3 regions of the Kribbella sp. NPDC056861 genome follow, and region 1 is predicted to be linked to each of the others. Evidence: predicted binding sites of a transcription regulator. Region 1 holds the regulator's gene; each other region holds the start of a gene.
The links. Region 1 encodes HrcA, which represses chaperone genes, less so after heat shock. Its sites were predicted from a motif close to TTGGCACTCGNNNNNNNCGAGTGCCAA; they were not measured.
Positions count from the first base shown of each region.

Region 2: a site for HrcA is predicted at 1,876-1,902, ahead of groL (chaperonin GroEL). Genes of this name have one in related genera too.
Region 3: a site for HrcA is predicted at 3,461-3,487, ahead of groES (co-chaperone GroES). Genes of this name have one in related genera too.

Region 1 is NZ_JBFBNQ010000002.1:259,960-266,342, forward strand. Features, by position in the region: gene AB0P21_RS08290 (SigE family RNA polymerase sigma factor) at 1-305, shown strand, start outside; gene AB0P21_RS08295 (Gmad2 immunoglobulin-like domain-containing protein) at 302-1,432, shown strand; gene AB0P21_RS08300 (16S rRNA (uracil(1498)-N(3))-methyltransferase) at 1,440-2,156, opposite strand; gene dnaJ (molecular chaperone DnaJ) at 2,179-3,321, opposite strand; gene hrcA (heat-inducible transcriptional repressor HrcA) at 3,371-4,390, opposite strand; gene AB0P21_RS08315 (Gfo/Idh/MocA family oxidoreductase) at 4,510-5,613, opposite strand; gene AB0P21_RS08320 (ThuA domain-containing protein) at 5,598-6,239, opposite strand; gene AB0P21_RS08325 (EF-Tu/IF-2/RF-3 family GTPase) at 6,356-6,383, shown strand, end outside.
Region 2 is NZ_JBFBNQ010000003.1:858,421-864,803, reverse strand. Features, by position in the region: gene groL (chaperonin GroEL) at 67-1,695, opposite strand; gene AB0P21_RS17980 (GNAT family N-acetyltransferase) at 1,954-2,520, shown strand; gene AB0P21_RS17975 (MmcQ/YjbR family DNA-binding protein) at 2,510-2,854, opposite strand; gene AB0P21_RS17970 (PspC domain-containing protein) at 3,001-3,330, shown strand; gene AB0P21_RS17965 (M48 family metalloprotease) at 3,402-4,670, shown strand; gene AB0P21_RS17960 (glycerophosphodiester phosphodiesterase family protein) at 4,667-5,632, opposite strand; gene AB0P21_RS17955 (DUF418 domain-containing protein) at 5,785-6,383, shown strand, end outside.
Region 3 is NZ_JBFBNQ010000003.1:789,095-795,477, forward strand. Features, by position in the region: gene tsaD (tRNA (adenosine(37)-N6)-threonylcarbamoyltransferase complex transferase subunit TsaD) at 1-202, shown strand, start outside; gene AB0P21_RS17660 (GNAT family N-acetyltransferase) at 199-648, shown strand; gene AB0P21_RS17665 (alpha/beta hydrolase) at 645-1,379, shown strand; gene AB0P21_RS17670 (methyltransferase domain-containing protein) at 1,514-2,680, opposite strand; gene AB0P21_RS17675 (peptidoglycan-binding domain-containing protein) at 2,703-3,314, opposite strand; gene groES (co-chaperone GroES) at 3,628-3,924, shown strand; gene groL (chaperonin GroEL) at 4,042-5,661, shown strand; gene shbA (RNA polymerase sigma factor ShbA) at 5,894-6,383, shown strand, end outside.

The DNA of each region.
Region 1 (6,383 bases):
CGGTGGTCAACCGCTGCCGCTCCCGGCAACGGCACCTGGTGGTGGTCGACAAACACCTGCCGAAGTCCCTGCCGGACGAGCCGAGCGCCGAACAGGCCGTGCTGCGCACCGCCGAGACCGATCGGGTGATCGAGGCGATGCGCACACTGCCGGAGAAACAACGCACCGTGATGGTGCTGCGGTACTACGGTGACCTGTCCGAGGCGGAGATCGCCGACACGATGGGGATCAGCCGGGGATCCGTGAAGAGCCACGCCGCGCGAGCGAGCAAGTCGCTGCGCCAGGTCCTGGAGCAGAGCGCATGAACGACCACAGGCACGAAAACGGGGACGACCCGTTCGACGAGTTGATGCGCCGCGCCCTGTCCGAGGAGGCCGGCAGAATCGACCCGACCGACGGTCTGCACGAGATCCAAGCACGGGTCAGCAGCCAGCGAACTCCGGTCACCCGCCGCCCCTGGGCGGTCACCGCGGGCCTGGCGGTCGTCGGTACCGCGGCAGCCGTTGGCGCTTTCGCAGTACTCAACGACACCGGCCAGAACGCAGACCAGCCCAACGTCGCCGGCGGCCCCGACACCACCACCAGCGCGTCATCTCTGCCGACCAGCAACGAGCCGACGCTGCCGGCCAGCCCAGTGCCCACGCCGTCACCGGCGGCCACCGACCTCCCGACCACGTCACCATCGGAGAAGACCCGCGGTGTCGAGGAACCGGCGCTCTCCGAGCCGAGGGCTGTCCCGATCTACTGGCTCGGGCGCGCGCCCGACAACAAGGCCGCGGAGTACCGGCTCTACCGGACCTTCAGCCAGGTCAAGGGCCGGCCGGCCTTCCAGGCCGTCGAGCTGATGACCCTGCCGAAGGTCGCCAACGATGCCGACTACGAGTCCCCCTGGTCAGGCGCCTCGGTCAGCTCGGTGCGGTACACCGGCGGCCTGATCCTGGTCGACTTCAAGCAACTCCCGCAGACCAAACTCGAGCCGGACGTCGCCGACATGGCGGCCCAGCAGCTCGTCTACACGGTCCAGGGCGCGCTGCAGCAGACCGCTCCGGTCCAGGTCACCGAGCGCGGCCGCCCCGCGAGGGACTTGTTCGGTGTCATCGACACCAGTACGCCGTTCAGCCGCGCCAAGGCCGCCGACGTCCAGGCACTGGTCTGGATCGAGACCCCGGAGAACAACCAGGTGGTCAAGTCCGGCTTCCTGGTCACCGGGACCGCGGCGGCGTTCGAGGCACAGGTGGACTGGCGGGCCACCAACCTCAAGACCAAGCAGATCGTGAAGAACTACACGATGACCGCGGAGGGCCAGAAGCTCTCCCCCTACAAGTTCAACCCCAAGCTCGGCCAGGGTGAATGGCTGATCGAGGTCTACCTGACCTCCGCCGAGGATGGCCGGATCACCGACGTCGACTCGAAGACGGTGACCGTGAAGTAGTAGCTGCTCAGGTCCAGCGGGAGCGGGCGAGCAAGGCTGCTGCGGCGGCGACACCGGCGGTTGACGTGCGGAGGACGGTGTTGCCCAGGCGGATCGGGGTGGCGGCGAAGGTGTCGAGTTCTGCAGGGGTGATGCCGCCTTCGGGGCCGACCACGATGACCACGTCGCCCGAGGCGGGAGGGTCGAGCGCGGCCAGTGGGGTGGTCGCCTCCTCGTGCAGTACGACGGCGAGCGCGGCGTCCGCGAGGAGTTTGGCGACCTCGGGCGTCGAGGCGATCGGCGCGACCTCGCCGAACCAGGAGCGGCGGGACTGTTTGCTGGACTCGAAGGCCCAGGACTGCCACTTGGACTGGGTCTTCGCGACCCGCTCCGGGTTCGCGCGGAACTGGCTGCGGTCCGCGTTCCACGGCACGATCAGGTCGACGCCGACCTCGGTGAGCATCTCCACGGCGAGCTCGGCCCGCTCACCCTTCGGCAGTGCCTGTACTACGACCAGCCGGGTCGCCGCCGGCTCGACCTCACCGCGATGGTCCACGGCGACGGTCAGGCCGGTCTTGGAGGACGCGATGACAGCGCCCTCCGCGAACGAACCGCGGCCATCAGTCAGCCGGATCCGCTCGCCCGGGCCGATTCGGCGTACGACGGCAGCGTGCCGCCCTTCTGCGCCGTCAAGTACTAGCTCAGCACCATCAAGCTCAGGCAGGTAGAAGACCGCGAGTCCCATCGCTCGGCAGCCTAAGTCGTTTTCAATGTGCGCCGAAGGCGTCACGCAGGCGTCCGAAGACACCCTTGTGGGCCGCCTGGACGTGCCCCTGCGGCCGCTCCTCGCCGCGCGCCTCGGCGATCTGCCGGAGCAGCGCCTTCTGCGCGTCGTCCAGCTTGGTCGGCGTCTCGACGATCACCTGGACGATCAGGTCGCCGCGGCCCGCGTGCCGCAGCCGCGGTACGCCGCGCGCGGTCAGCGTCATCGCCGTGCCCGACTGGGTGCCGGCGCGGATCTCCAGCGGGGTGGTCTCGCCTTCAAGGGTCGGCAGGTCGATCGTGGTGCCGAGCGCGGCAGCCGTCATCGGCAGCGTGACCGTGCAGTGCAGGTCGTCACCGCTGCGGGTGAAGATCTCGTGCTGCTCGACCTCGATCTCGACGTACAGGTCGCCGGCCGGGCCGCCGCCGGGGCCGACCTCGCCCTGGCCGGTCAGCTGCACCCGGGTGCCGCTGTCGACGCCGCCGGGGATCTTGACGGTGACGGTACGACGGGAGCGCACCCGCCCGTCGCCGGCGCACTCGACGCACGGGTTCGGGATGGTGGTGCCGAAGCCGCGGCAGTTCGGGCACGGCCGCATCGTCCGGACCTCGCCGAGGAACGAGCGCTGGGTGTGGGTGACCTCGCCCCGGCCGTGGCAGATCTCGCAGGTGACCGGCTCGGAGCCGGCCTGCGCGCCCGACCCGGTACAGGTCGGGCAGACCACCGCGGTGTCGACCTTCAGCTCGCGGGTCGTCCCGAAGGCGGCCTCGGCCAGATCGATCCGGAGCGGGATCAGCGCGTCCTGGCCGCGCCGGGTCCGCGGCCGCGGCCCGCGGGTCGCCCCGCCGGTCTGGCCGAAGAAGGCGTCCATGATGTCGGTGAAGGTGAACTGCTGGCCGAAGCCGGCGCCCGCTCCCCCACCCGGTCCGCTCGCGAACGGGTCACCGCCGAGATCGTGGACCTGCTTCTTCTGCGGGTCGCTCAGCACCTGGAACGCGCGGCCGATCTCCTGGAACTTGTGGTGCGCGTCCTCGGAATCGTTCACGTCCGGGTGGTACTGACGGGCCAGCTTGCGGTAGGCCTTCTTGATCTCGTCCTGTGATGCGTCACGGCTCACGCCCAAGACGGCGTAGTAATCGGTGCTCATACTCCAGACCACTTGGTAGGCAGTGTTGGGTGCGTTCTCTGGTGGAAGCTCACGAGTCGGCCAGGATCTGGCTGACGTAGCGCGCGACGGCGCGGACCGCGCCCATCGTGCTCGGATAGTCCATGTGGGTCGGGCCGACGATGCCGAGAGTGGCCAGCGCCTCCGACTTGGAGCCGTAGCCGGTGGCGACGACCGAGGTGGTGACAAGTCCTTCGTACGGGTTCTCGTGGCCGATCCGGACCGTCAGCGTCTGCGGGCTGGTCGCCTCGCCGAGCAGCTTGAGCAGGATCACGTGCTCCTCGAGCGCTTCCAGCACGGGTTTCACGTTGCGCTCGAAGTCGTCGCCGTACCGGGTCAGGTTGGCCGCGCCGCCGACCGCGATCCGCTGCTCGCCCTCGACCGTGAAGGCCTCCAGCAGGCTGGCCACGATCGCGGCCACCAGGTTGCGGTCGGCCGGGGCGAAGGTGTCGGTGACGTTCGCCAGCGAGGTGGCCGCGTCGGTCAGCCGCTGGCCGGTCAGGGCCGAGTTCAGCCGGGTGCGCAGGTCGGCGATCAACTGCTCGTCGACGTCCTCCTGCGCCTCGACGATCCGCTGCTCGACCCGGCCGGTGCTGGTGATCAGCACCAGCAGCAGCCGCCGCGGCGTCATCGTGACCACCTCGATGTGCCGGACACTCGAGCGGCTCAGCGTCGGGTACTGCACGATCGCGACCTGGCGGGTGATCTGCGCGAGCAGCCGGACAGTACGGCGTACGACGTCGTCCAGGTCGACCGCGCCGACCAGGAAGGACGAGATCGCCTTCTTCTCGGCCGGGGACAGCGACTTGACCGTGCTCAGCTTGTCGACGAACAGCCGGTAGCCCGCGTCGGTGGGGATCCGGCCGGCGCTGGTGTGGGGCTGGGTGATGTACCCCTCCTCCTCCAGCGCGGCCATGTCATTGCGGACCGTGGCCGGGGAGACGCCGAGGTTGTGCCGGTCGACCAGGGTCTTCGACCCGACCGGCTCGTGGGTGGCGACGTAGTCCTCGACGATGGCCCGGAGCACGTCCAGCTTGCGTTCGTCCAGCACCGCAACCACCCTCTCCGCCGCGTCGGCCACCGGGAGCCCTCTTGGCACTCCGGACTTTCGAGTGCCAGTCTACCGAGCCGTGGCCAGCCAGTACCCCACGAGCCAGCGTGGGACACATCTCAGGCCAGCTCGGGTGACGCCCCCAAAGGTACGGCGGCCGGCCGGGAGACCGTACTCGCCACGTCCAGCGACTGGTCCTGAGCGGCCGACTCGAGCACCGACTGCAGTACGTCGAGCACGTGGTAGGCCAGCGCTCCGTCGGCGCGATGCGGCTCGCCGTTGCGCAAGGCCCGAGCCATGTCCGCCACCCCGACCCCGCGCCCGGCATTGGCATACCCACCGGCCACCGGGAGCGCCGTCCAGTCGCGGTTGGCCGCGGTGGCAATCTCCACGGTCCCGTCGAAGTTGTTCGGGTCCGGGACCGACAGGCTGCCCTCGGTGCCGTAGATCTCAATCCGCGGCAGCCGCGCCGCCCACACGTCGAAGCTCATCAGCACAGTGGTTAGCGCACCCGACTCATGTTCCAGAACGCCGGTGACGTGCGTCGGCACCTCGACCGGGAACGTCTCCCCCGCCCGGGGACCCGTGTGGACCTTGCGCTGCTCCTGAGAGCGGCCTGCGCGACCAGTAACCCGGCGTACCGGGCCGAGGAGCGTGACGAGGCTCGTCACGTAGTACGGGCCCATATCGAGCAGCGGGCCGCCTCCTGGCTGGTAGTAGAACTCGGGAGCCGGGTGCCAGAGCTCATGTCCAGGCGTGACGAACGAGGCCGTCGCTGCAGTCGGTACGCCGATGTCGCCACGGTCGAGCGCCGCACGGGCGGTCTGGGTCCCGGTGCCGAGCACAGTGTCGGGTGCGCAGCCGATGCGGAGGTTGTTGGCCGCAGCGAGCTTCAGTAGCGGCTCAGCCTCGGCACGATCGACAGCCAGCGGCTTCTCGCCGTACACGTGCTTGCCGGCCTGCAGCGCCGCCTGGTGGACCGGTGCGTGCGCGGCCGGGATGGTCAGGTTGAGAACGATGTCGACCTCGGGGTCGGCGAACAGGTCGTCGGAGGTCAGCGCCCGGATGCCTGGATTCTGGTCGGCGATCGTCTGCGCCCTGGACAGGTCGAGATCGGCGACGGCGACCACCTGGACGCCGGGCAGCTTGGCCAGGTGTTCGAGGTACGTGCCGCTGATGACACCGGTGCCGACGATGCCGACGTTGGTCACTTGCTCGCCCACAGCAGCCCCCGCTCGATGATGGTGCGGATCTGCGGCGTCTCCAGGTCGGCGACGCTGTGGCCCGGCGTACAGACGAAGACCTTGCCCTCGCCCCAGCCGCGGGTCCAAACGGCCGGCATCGTCGCGCCCTTGATCCACGGGAAGTCCGGGTGCGCGGCGAAGGTGGTGGTGGCGAGCACGGTGTTGGTCGGGTCGGCGTGCACGTAGTACTGCTCGGTGGTCAGGTCGAACGCCGTCAGCCCCTCGACGATCGGGTCGTCGGAGACGATGTCGATCCGGTGGTCGACGGCGTTGCCCGGGTGCGAGACGAACTGGCCGCCGGTGATGAAGCTGTAGTCGGTGTTGCTGCGGAACGAGTCGACGATCCCGCCGTGCCAGCCGGCCAGCCCGGTACCGGAGCGAACGGCGGACTCGAGGCCCTTGACCTGTTCGGCGGTGATCTCGCTCATCGTGACGCACTGCAGCACCAGGTCGACGCCGGCCAGGTCGAGATAGCTCTCGGTGCTGTCGGAGACCGTCACCTCGAAGTCGTGGTCCCGCAGGAAGGGGATGAACAGGTCGGTCGCCTCGACCGGGACGTGTCCGTCCCAGCCGCCTCGGACCACCAGTGCCCGCCGTGTTGTCACGCCGCCCGCCCTTCGAGAGATCGGATGAATCGGTTCAGCTCTGCGACCTTAGGCGGGTCCGGAGGGGCCTTCAACCCCCGTCCCGACGACTGGATAAGCGGGTTAGGGTCGCCGGCATGGGATGGAAATTCTGGAAGCAGGAGC
Region 2 (6,383 bases), on a different contig from region 1:
CAAAGCTGGCCCCGGGCAATCGCCCGGGGCCAGCTCCATGTCTTACAAAACCGAACTTCTACGAGATCAGAAGTCCATGCCGCCCATGTCGGGCGCGCCGCCGCCTGCGGCGGCACCGGCCTTCTCGGGCTTGTCGGCGATGACTGCCTCGGTGGTGAGGAACAGCGCCGCGATGGACGCGGCGTTCTGCAGCGCCGAGCGGGTGACCTTGGCCGGGTCGATGATGCCGGTCTTGATCAGGTCGACGTACTCACCGGTTGCGGCGTTGAGGCCCCAGCCCGGCTCGAGGTTGCGGACCTTCTCGACCACAACTCCGCCTTCGAGGCCGGCGTTGAAGGCGATCTGCTTCAACGGGGCCTCGACCGCGGAACGCACGATCGCGGCACCGGTGGCCTCGTCACCCTCGAGCTCCAGCTTCTCGAACGCGACGACCGAAGCCTGCAGCAGCGCCACGCCGCCACCGGCGACGATGCCCTCTTCGACGGCGGCCTTCGCGTTGCGAACGGCGTCCTCGATGCGGTGCTTGCGCTCCTTCAGCTCGACCTCGGTGGCCGCGCCGACCTTGATCACCGCGACGCCGCCGGCCAGCTTGGCCAGCCGCTCCTGCAGCTTCTCGCGGTCGTAGTCGGAGTCCGACTTCTCGATCTCGGCGCGGATCTGGTTCACCCGGCCGGAGATCTGGTCGGCGTCGCCGGAACCCTCGACGATGGTCGTCTCGTCCTTGGTGACGACGATCTTGCGGGCCTGGCCGAGCAGCTCCAGGTCCACGGTGTCGAGCTTGAGGCCGACCTCCTCGGAGATGACCTCACCGCCGGTCAGGACGGCGATGTCGACGAGCATGGCCTTGCGGCGGTCACCGAAGCCCGGCGCCTTGACGGCGACGGTCTTGAAGGTGCCCTTGATCTTGTTCACGACCAGGGTCGCGAGGGCTTCGCCCTCGAGGTCCTCGGCGATGATGGCCAGCGGCTTGCCGGTCTGCATGACCTTCTCCAGCACCGGGACCAGGTCCTTGATGCTCGAGATCTTGCTGTTCACCACGAGGATGTAGGGGTCTTCGAGGACCGCTTCCATCCGCTCGGTGTCGGTCACGAAGTACGGCGAGATGTAGCCCTTGTCGAAGCGCATGCCCTCGGTGAGCTCGAGCTCGAGACCGAAGGTGTTGCTCTCCTCGACGGTGATGACACCTTCCTTGCCGACCTTGTCCATCGCCTCGGCGATGATCTGGCCGACCTGGGTGTCAGCGGCGGAGATCGAGGCGGTGGAAGCGATCTGCTCCCGGGTCTCGACGTCCTTGGCCTGGGCCAGCAGCTGCTCGCTGATGGCGTCGACGGCCTTCTCGATGCCCTTCTTCAGGCCCATCGGGTTGGCGCCGGCGGCCACGTTGCGCAGTCCCTCGCGCACGAGCGCCTGGGCCAGCACGGTCGCCGTGGTGGTGCCGTCGCCCGCGACGTCGTCCGTCTTCTTGGCAACTTCCTTGACGAGCTCGGCCCCGATCTTCTCGTACGGGTCCTCCAGCTCGATCTCCTTGGCGATCGAAACACCGTCGTTGGTGATCGTGGGTGCGCCCCACTTCTTCTCCAGCACGACGTTGCGGCCCTTCGGGCCAAGCGTCACCTTTACGGCGTCGGCGAGGGTGTTCATACCCCGCTCGAGGCCGCGGCGCGCCTCTTCATTGAAAGCAATCAGCTTGGGCATTCTCCGCGAGTCCTCCCGCGTCGAGTTTTTTGTTCAGCCGGCCGGATGCCCGCGACGGACGGTGCCATCGGTACGGCGGTCACGTCCCGCCCTACGTCCAGCACCTCATCGAGGCCGTCTATGGTCACGCTCCAGGGCGCGAGCAGTTATCACTCTCGCCCATCGAGTGCTAACCAAGTATTAGCACTCGACCCAAGCGAGTGCAAGCCAGCCCGGTACTGCGAGCGCTCACGTCGCCGTCCGCAGTACTGTCCTCCGATGGCCCTGCAAGTCAGCCCAGCCACCCCGGACCGCTGGCCGGACGTCGCCACCGTGATGGGCGACCGAGGCGATCCGTCCCGCTGCTCCTGCCAGTACTTCCGCCTCCGCGGCAAGCAATGGTCGGACGCATCACCCGCCGCCAACCGCCTCGCGCTCGAGGAGCAGGTCGCCGCCGGGCCGCCACCCGGCGTACTCGCCACCGACGCCGGTACGCCGGTCGGCTGGTGCGCCGTGGCCCCTCGCAGCGCTTACCCCCGGGTGCTCGCCTCCCCCAACTGGCGCGGCGGCGACCCGGACGCCTGGGTCGTCACCTGCTTCGTCGTACCGGTCGGGCACCGCCGCCAGGGGATGGCCGGAGAGCTGCTCCAGGGAGCCGTCGACTTCGCCCGGGATCAAGGCGCCGCAGTACTGGAGGCCTGTGCGGTGGACACGGCCCAAGCAGGCAAGGTCCCCTCAGCTGACCTCTACCGCGGTCCCCTGTCGGTCTACCTGGACGCCGGCTTCAAGGAACTCAGCCGTACGTCGCCGCAGTGGGTGCTGGTCCGCAAGACGCTCAGCCGCTAGCCGCCTCGTGCTGGGCGATCAGCATCTTGGGGGCGGTCAACCTCCAGGCCTCGACCAGCAGCTCCTCCAGTTCCTCGTCGTCGGCGATCGCCAGCCTGACCTCCAGCCAGGCGAACCGCCCGGAGGCCCAGGACGGCGAGTAGATCTCCGGGTCCTCCGCCACCAGCGCCTCCTGCTCCTCGCGCAGCGCCTTCAGCATCACCGAGGTCTCGTCGGCCGACAGGTAGACGAACCCCTTCTTCCGCACCTTGAACGCCGGCTGCCCGGCCCACCCCACGTGCTCCTCGACCCCGGGCAGGGTGAGCAGCAGCCTCGTCACCGCCTCCGCATCCATCTCTCGACGGTAGAACGCCGCACCGACAATCCCGATAGACGAAAGTCGTCAGGGGTGGCGGCTGACCCCGGTCAGGGGTCGGACCAGGGTCCGGTCGGTACCGATCCTGATGTGGGAAGGGGGTCCGCGGCGGCAGAGTAGTGGACATGACGAACTCCAACGCACCGTTCTCGAACCTGTCCGGTAAGTCCCTTCGCCGCTCGCGTGACCAGCGGATGCTCTCCGGTGTGTCCGGCGGCCTGGCGGAGTACTTCAACATCGACGCGACGCTGGTCCGGCTGGGCATCGTGGGCCTCACCCTGATCACCGGCGGTACCGCGCTGATCGGCTACGTGATCGCCTGGATCGTGATGCCCGAGGCCGACGGCAAGGCCGTCTGGCAGTCGGTCCAGCAGAACCACCAGCAGACCCAGCAGCCCACCCCCGAGTCCGACATCGCCGCTCGCATCTACGACGACAAGCCGCCGGCGGCGTGACGGGCGGACGCACGGCAGCAAGGTGACCGCACTACCCAGATAGGCCACCCAGTGCGCTCATACTTGCTGCCGTGCCGACCGACCAAAGCCCGACCCGCTGTCCGCAGTGCGGCCAGCAGGTCCCCCAGGACGCCCAGTACGTCACCTGGTGCGACAGGTGCGACTGGAACGTGGACCCGACCGGCCCCACCGAGCAGCAGTCCGCCTGGCGCCGGCGACTCGAGCACCGCCTGACCGACACCCTGTACGCCGAGCTGCAACGCGGCGCGATCCAGCGTCCAGGCTGGGACGCCGCCCGGATCGCCGCCTACCTGCTGTCCGCTGTGATCCTGCTGCTCCCCCTGGCCGGCCTGCTCGGCGGAATCGCCCTCCTGGTGTTCTACCGGCCACTCTGGCTCAGCGCCCTGCTGTCGATCATCCCGCTGGCACTCGCCGTACTGCTCCGCCCACGCGTGAACACCCCGGACCCCGACACCCACCTGGTCTACCGGGAGCAGGCTCCACAGCTCTTCGCGCTGCTCGACAAGATCGCCACCGCCATCGGCACCAAGCCGGTAGCCGCTGTTGCCGTCGATGCCGAGCCCAACGTCTTCTTCGCCCGAATCGGCTGGCGTTTTGTGCCAGTGGTTGGCATCGGCCTGCCGTTGTGGGCGGGACTCCGGCCGCAGGAGCGGGTCGCAGTACTGGCTCATGAGCTCGGGCACGGCAAGAACGGCGACGCCCGGCACGGCTGGGTGGTCGGCTGGGCCACTGCGATCCTCGATGAGCTGTCCGAGACCTTCAGCGAGCAACCGCTCGACCAGTACCGGCAGGAGCTCGTCTACGCGACCGACTCCGATACAGGGCCAAGCCTCCTCACCAGGGTGGTCAACGCGACCGTGGGTGGCGCAGTCAGGGGTGTTCGCTGGGTCCTGACCAGGATCGACCTGCGCAGCGGGCAGCGGGCGGAGTACCTGGCTGACCGGCGGTCGGCCGAGATCGCCGGCTCGGAAGCGGCGGCTCGGGCCCTGGAGCAGCTGGTGCTCGCCGAGACCTCCTACCGAGCGCTGGAGCGAGCAGTGCGCTTCGGCGCGGATGTGGAGCCACTGCAGGCCGTCACCCGGGCTGTCAGCGCCGTCCCCGCGCGTGAGATCGAACGCCGACTCCGGGTCAGCCGCCTCCGCGACACCCGGATCGACGCCAGCCACCCACCGACGAACCTCCGCGTGAAGCTGATCCGGGCCCGACCGGCCACCAGTGCCCAGGTAGTGCTCGGCACCGACGAGAGCCGAGCCATCGACCGTGAGCTGTCGGCAACAGCCGAGGCAGTACTCAAGGAGCTGCGCTCGGAGCTTCGCTAGACCTTGAGGCTGGTCCTGGCCGCTGCGGCCACGGCGATGTCCGGGTGGTCGGCGAAGACACCGTCGACGCCGGTGGCGGCGAAGCGGGCCAGTTCGCCGGCCAGGTCGAGGCCGGTGGGCAGGAAGCGCCGCTCCGCCCGGAAGGTCCACAGCTGCACCGACAGACCGGCCCGATGCGCCTGCTCGACCAGCCGGGTCGGCTCGCCGAGACTGCCATCCGCAGTACGCGGGATGACCAGGTCCTTGTGCGGCGCCAGCACCTGCGCGTACGTCGAGATCTCGCGCAGCCCGGACGGCGCGATCAGGTCCGCGAAGGTCCGCGCGTCACCATGCCGGAGGAAGTCGTTCGGCGCGCTCTCCGAGTCGACGAGCTGCACCAGCGGGACGTCCGTCATCACCGCCAGCCGGCGCAGGCTGGTCGGCTCGAACGACTGGATCATCACCTCGCCCTTGTGCAGGCCCAGCGCGATCAGCCGCTCGGCGAGCAGCTCCTCCAGCGGCAGCCCGAGCCGCCGGAAGTACGCCGGGTGCTTGATCTCCGGGATCACCCCGATCGGCCGGCCGAGCCGGGCCGACTCCTGCCGGGCCAGCGCGACCACCTGGTCGAAGGTCTGGATCCCCTCCCTGCCGTCGTACGCCGTATTGCCGGCGCGCAGGGCAGGCATCCGCTCCCGGGCCCGCAGGACCTGCAGTTCCTCGTAGGTGAAGTCCTCGGCGAACCAGCCGGTGACGACCGCCCCGTCGACGATCTTGGTGATCCGCCGGTCCGCGAAGACCGCGTGCCGGGCGACGTCCGTAGTACCGGACAGCTCGTTCTCGTGCCGGACCACCAGGACCCCGTCGAGCGTGGCGACGAGGTCAGGCTCCAGGTAGTCGGCTCCCAGGGCCGCAGCGAGCCGGTAGGCCTGCGGCGTGTGTTCCGGACGGTAGCCACTCGCTCCCCGATGCGCGATCACCAACATGTCTCCAGGACAGGCGGCCGAGGTGGCGGCCGGGGAACTCGTTGCCCAACGCAAGGTGAAGCTCGCCCGCCAACTGCACTCCGCTCCCTTCGGCCAACCGCCCGATACCGAAGTCGGCTGCCGGGGGCCGGCGCCGCTTCTACCGTCGAAACATGACCCAGACCCGTACCTCGACCGGGCCGACAGCCATCTCCGCTCGAGCCCTGGGCCCAGACCTGGCCCGCGGCCTGCTACTGCTCTTCATCGCGCTCGCCAACACCCACGGCTTCCTGCACCCACCAGGCGTCAGCGACATCCGCGGTACGCCGATCGCCTCGGCGCTACCGGACCGCATAGCCGCCTTCCTGGAGACGACGCTCGTCGACGGCCGGTCGTACACCATGTTCGCGGCACTGTTCGGCTACGGCATGGTGCAGATCATGCGGCGCCAGGAGACCAACGGTGTCGAGTGGCGCGGCATCCGCAAGCTCCTGCGCCGCCGCGGCCGGTGGATGATCGTGCTGGGAGTGCTGCACGCAGTACTCCTGTACTACGGCGACATTCTCGCCGCCTACGGCCTGCTGGCCGTAGTACTCGTCCCGGCGGTCCGCTACGGCAACAAGCGGCTACTGATCTCTGCAGGCGTCTGGATCATCCTCGGCTCCACCTTCTACGCCTTCTTCTCCACCCCGACCGACGCGAGCACAGTGGCGACCGTCTACCCCTGGTCGGTCGAGCACAACCCACTGGAGGCCATGCTCGACCGCGCGGT
Region 3 (6,383 bases), on a different contig from region 1:
CTCGCGGCTGCGGGCGATGGCCGAGGAGCGCTGCTCGGCGGCGGGGATCGCAGTACGGGTTCCGCGGCCGGGGTTGTGCACGGACAACGGCGCGATGGTGGCGGCGCTCGGGTCCGAGTTGGTGCGGGCCGGCAAGGAGCCGTCGCCGCTCGGGTTGCCAGCCGACTCGTCGATGCCGATCACGACGGTGCTGAACTCGTGAAGTGGGATCGGGGTGACGGGTTCGTCGCCGACGACGATGTCGCGCGGGTGGATCTCGAGGTGGTGCACGGCTTCATCAGTACGTCGTACTGGGCGCCGGGGATCTCGCGCGAGCTGATGCAGAAGGCGATCGACGGATCGCTGAACGTCGGTGTGTACGACGCCGCCGGCGCTCAGGTCGGCTATGCCCGGGCCGCGACCGATCGGGCGACCTTCGCCTGGATCGCCGACGTGTTCGTGCTGGAGTCGCATCGCGGCCTCGGGCTCGGCCGCTTCGTGGTGTCGACGCTGCTGGAGCACCCGGAGCTGCAGGGCCTGCGACGGCTGATGCTGGCCACGGCCGATGCGCACGACCTGTACCGGTCGTACGGTTTCGACGACCCGGCGGACCCGAGCAGCCTGTTGGTCGTCCAGCGCGATGCGGCGAGCTTGTACGGTCAAGCGTGACCTTCCCCCGGATCGATCTGCTGAGGTCGCCCGCCGACGCCACCGAACTGGTGCTGCTGGCCCACGGCGGCCAGGAGTCTTCGCTGGTGCCGACGAAGGACTGGGGAGCGCCGATCCTGCGGATGTGGCCGTTCGCCTCGGTGGCGATCTCGGCCGCGCCCACCGCCGTGGTCGGCCTGATGCGCTACCGCTATCAGGGCTGGAACGGCGCCGAAGCCCATGCCGCTGTGGATCTCCGCGCAGTCCTGGACCAGCTTCCGCCCCGCATCACCCGTGTGCTCCTGATCGGCCACTCCATGGGCGGCCGCGCTGTCGTTGCCGTCAGCAACCACCCGCTGGTCGGCGGCACACTCGCGCTGGCCCCCTGGCTCCCCGCGGGTGAACCGCTGGTCAAGCCGCAAGGCTCCGTCGTGCTGGCCCACGGCACTGCCGACCGGATCACCTCACCCGCCCTGACCGCCGCCTACGCCAAACGCCTCCGCGGCCACGGCGCTCCGGTCGCCCTGATCTCCGTCGAGGGCTCGGACCACACCATGCTCAGCCGCAGCGCGGACTGGAACGCCCTGGTCCGCAACTTCGTCACCGGCACCCTCACCACGGCGACGCTCACCACCGACGGCGACCACGTCGACCAACTACCCCGCTCAGGCCGCGGCGAAGGCCCCGCTCACGGTGTCCTTGACATCGCCCAGGCCCGCCTGCGCCACCACGTACTCCGCCGAAGCCTCTGAAATTCAAGGCACCTTGTTAGTGGCGGGCTCCTGACCGGGTAGCGGCAACAGACGCAGCACCTCGTCCGTCGGCGAGCCGGCCAGGAGCCCGCTCGTGGTATCGATCATATGTTCGAATGCACTCCGATAGCAAATCAGGGCGCAATCCGGCGGCAGGAGTACGCGACGGCGTCGCGGCCGATCCGGGTGACGATCAGCGTGGCGCTCGCAGAGCCCTTGGGGGAGAGCTTCTTGCGGAGTACGGCGGGGTCGAAGTCGACGCCGCGCTTCTTGATCTCCAGGGTGCCTATCCCCTCCGCGCGGACCCAGGAGCGCAGCGCCTTCTCCTTGTAGGGCAGCTCCTCGATCACCTCGTACGCCGAAGCCAGCGGTGTACTCACTAGGGTGTCGCCGCTGACATACGCGATCCGTGGATCCAGGAGCCACCCGTCAACCGCTGCAGCCACTGCTGTCACCAGGCCGGCTCGAACGACGGCCCCATCCGGCTCGTAGATGTACTGCCCAACCGGAGCGCTCTCTGCCTCGGGAGCGGTCGTCACTGTCGCACCACCGGGCAGCAGGGTCGCGCGGCGCGTAGTACCGGCGTAGAGCTTGCCTGACCACAGTGCGGCCTCTTTGACCTCGCCTGCGTCGCTCACCCACTCCGCCTCGACCCCCTCCGGCACGGCCTCGTGGGGGATCCCCGGGGCGACCTTCACGCAGGCAGTGCCGCTCAAGAGGTCGGTGATGAAGGACCAGGGTGGCGAGTACGCGTTGTGGTCGAACACCCGCCGCCCGTCTGCCCGCCGTGCCGGATCCGCAAAAACCACGTCGTACTGCGAGACGTCCTGCGCCTCGGCATCGCCCACCACGACCTCCCCCGGCAGCCCCAGCGCGGCAAGGTTCGCCCGAGCCGCTGCGGCCGTCGCCGGGTCGCGCTCGACTCCAGTGACTCTCAACCCGGCCCGAGCAGCGCTGATGAGGTCGCCGCCGATCCCGCAGCCCAGGTCGACCACAGTGGTCCCCGGGAGCGTCTCGGCGATCCGCGCGGCCCGGTGGACCCCGACTGTTGTCCGGGTGGCTTGTTCGAGGCCGTCTGGCGTGAAATACATCCGCGCCGCGTCCTCTGCGCCGAACTTGGCGGCTGCCCGATGCCGCAGCGACGCCTGCGTGATCGCGGCGGTCACCACGGCAGCGTCGTACCGGCGTCTGAGTTGTTCGACCAGCTTCAGTTCGCCGCCGGGGGTGAAGGCGGCACAGGTCTCAGCTAGTACTGCGGACCCGTCTGCCGTGAGCAGTGACGTGATCGATGAGGGGTCCACCGGGCCAAGTCTGCCTGGCGGGCTAGAGCGGGCTGGAGCAGGCCTTGGTCCAGGTGTTCGTCTTGGCGGCGTACAGACGCCAGGCCATCGCGGACCGGGTCTTGGGACCGTAGATGCCGTCGGCGGGCAACCCGTGGCGCTTCTGGACCGCCTTGACCACCGCACGGGTGTTGCTGCCGTAGACGCCGTCCATCGTGAGCTTGTAGTGGTAGCAGTAGTTCAGGTTGCGCTGGAGCGTCCGGATGGCGGTGTCCGGGTCGCCTCGGCGGGAGGTGGTCCGGTACGGGTCGTCGCCGTACATGAGGTTGCAGGTGGTGCTCGTGCTGTTCCACACCGACGGCATGGGGATCCCCAGCCCGGTCCTGCCGACAGGGACCAGCCTGGCGTTCAGGCACTGCGGGATGGCCGCAGCAGCCGCGTTGGTCTGCTGACTGGTGGCAGCTGTGTCCTTCGCCTTCACCTGTACTGCGGGCGCGCCGCCGCCCGGGGCAGTGTCGCCGGGGCGGCTGGACGAGGAGTCGTTGGCGCCGTTGGCGGCCAGGCCGGCCACCACGAACGGGCTGGCCACGACGGCGGCGATCACCACCCACTTGCGCGGGCTCAGCTTCGGCAACGACGGGAGATGCAGCGCCATGGGACTCTCCTCGGGCGGTCGATCCCGGGGCGGCCGGGAACCCTACAGACCCGACGGTCCCACGACCAGGTGGGGTTAGCCCAGCCCCTGGTGGCGGAAAGTGCCCGGCCGATCACGTTCGCGGCGTGTTCGCTGCTGGAGAGAATCTGGCACTCGAGTTGACCGAGTGCTAATCGCGGCCTAGATTCGGTACTGGCACTCTCCACTCGAGGGTGCCAGGTGGCCCGGCCTCTGATCCCCGCGACGGCAGCGGCGCAACGGCCACCAGCAGCACCCTTGAACTCACCAAGAACTCGACCGTGGAGGTCAGCAAGTGTCGGTCACGATCAAGCCGCTCGAGGACCGTATCCTCGTTGCGCCGCTCGAAGCCGAGCAGACCACGAAGTCCGGCCTGGTCATCCCGGACACCGCCAAGGAGAAGCCGCAGGAGGGCGAGATCCTCGCTGTCGGCCCTGGCCGCATCGACGACAACGGCAACCGCGTTCCGCTGGATGTCAACGTCGGCGACAAGGTCATCTACTCCAAGTACGGCGGCACCGAGGTCAAGTACGACGGCCAGGACTACCTGATCCTGGGCGCCCGCGACATCCTCGCAGTCGTCACCAAGTGACGATTGCCCGCGTTTCCTGACTGATACCGCTCCGGTGCCGGATCCCGGCACTGGAGCGGAGTCGATTTGCGGGACCCGCGGGCATCATTGTTGAAACTCAGAGAGGGACTTGTTTTTATGCCGAAGATCCTCGAGTTCGACGAGAACGCGCGGCGCGCGCTGGAGCGCGGCGTCGACAAGCTCGCGAACACGGTGAAGGTGACGCTGGGGCCCAAGGGCCGCTACGTCGTGCTGGACAAGAAGTGGGGCGCCCCGACCATCACCAACGACGGTGTCACCGTCGCCCGTGAGGTCGAGCTGGACGACCCGTTCGAGAACCTCGGCGCGCAGCTGGCCAAGGAGGTTGCCACCAAGACCAACGACGTCGCCGGTGACGGTACGACCACCGCGACCGTGCTGGCGCAGGCACTGGTGCACGAGGGCCTGCGGGCCGTCGCCGCCGGCGTCAACCCGATGGGCCTGAAGAAGGGCATCGAGGCCGCCGTCGAGGCCGTCTCGAAGAAGCTGATCGAGACCGCCCGCCCGGTCGACGACAAGGGCGACATGTCCCACGTCGCCACCATCTCCGCCCGCGACGCCGAGATCGGTGCGCTGATCGCGGAGGCGTTCGACAAGGTCGGCAAGGACGGCGTCATCACCGTCGAGGAGTCGAACACCTTCGGCACCGAGCTGGACTTCACCGAGGGCATGCAGTTCGACAAGGGCTACATCTCGCCCTACTTCATCACCGACGCCGAGGGTGGCGAAGCGGTGCTGGACGACCCGTACATCCTGATCAACCAGGGCAAGATCTCCGCTGTCGCGGACCTGCTGCCGCTGCTGGAGAAGGTCGTGCAGTCCGGCAAGACGCTGCTGATCATCGCCGAGGACGTCGACGGCGAGGCGCTGTCGACCCTGGTCGTGAACAAGATCCGCGGCAACTTCACCTCCGTCGCCGTCAAGGCGCCGGGCTTCGGTGACCGTCGCAAGGCGCAGCTCGAGGACCTGGCCGCGCTCACCGGCGCCCAGGTGATCGCGCCCGAGGTCGGCCTCAAGCTGGACCAGGTCGGTCTCGAGGTGCTCGGCACCGCCCGCCGGATCGTCGTCACCAAGGACAACACCACCGTTGTCGAGGGTGCCGGCAAGTCCGACGAGATCGAGTCCCGGGTCAACCAGATCAAGGCCGAGATCGAGCGCACGGACTCCGACTGGGACCGCGAGAAGCTGCAGGAGCGGTTGGCCAAGCTGGCCGGCGGCGTCTGCGTGATCAAGGTCGGCGCGGCCACCGAGGTCGAGCTGAAGGAGAAGAAGCACCGGATCGAGGACGCGGTCTCCGCGACCCGTGCGGCGATCGAAGAGGGCATCGTCGCCGGTGGCGGCTCCGCTCTCGTCCACGCCGCTGCGGTCCTCGACGACGGCCTGGGCCTGGAGGGCGACGAGCTCGCCGGCGTCCGGATCGTCCGCAAGGCGGTCGTCGAGCCGCTGCGCTGGATCGCCGAGAACGGTGGCTACGAGGGCTACGTCGTGACCGCCAAGGTCGCGGAGCTCGAGGTCGGCAGCGGCTTCAACGCCGCCACCGGTGAGTACGGCGACCTGCTCGCCCAGGGTGTCCTGGACCCGGTCAAGGTGACGCGTTCCGCGCTCGCCAACGCCGGCTCCATCGCCGCTCTGCTGCTCACCACGGAGACGCTGATCGTCGACAAGCCCGAAGAAGAAGAGCCCGCCGCAGCCGGTCACGGCCACGGCCACGGTCACTGATTCTTCGTACTGCGCACCACCCGAACTGCCCGGCCGGTCCTCGGACCTGCCGGGCAGTTCTTTTCCATGCGGCTCCTGCGGCGCGGGCGTCCGCAGTACGACCGACCGTTCGGCGCAATGATCACCCTTTGTAGTGAAAAAAGCTCGGTTCTCACCGATTGCCACTAGGCAAAGGGGGGTCGGGGTCGTATTCTCTTGCAGGTTGGTCAGTCCGTGGACAAGGGGGCGAGGGGTGGCCGAGGTGCAAGTGCCGCACACCCAGGATCGCGTGGAGTTGCGTGATCTCGCCGCGTTGGCGGGCGCAGGTGACCGGACCGCGTTGAACGATCTGCTCACCCGGGTGCGAGCCGTTGCCCACCGCTACGTGCGGTCGAGGCTGTGGACGTACCCCGGCGGCGCCGACATGGTCGATGACGTCGCCCAGGAAGTTTGTGTCGCGGTGTTCGGCGCGTTGGGCCGGTACCGGGACGAGGGAAGGCCGTTCGAGGCCTTCGTCTACGGCATCGCGGCCCGTAAGGTCGCAGATGCGCAGCGTGCGTTCGCGGTGGCGGACCTGTCCACGCCGGATCTTCCGGACGGGGCGGACGAGTCGCCGACGCCGGAGGAGCACGCGGTCAGACATTCAGAGGTCCAGCACATCGTGGGGCTGCTGGACAGATTGCCGGAGAAGTTGCGGGAGATCCTGCGGCTCCGGGTGGTAGCGGGGATGTCAGCCGAGGAGA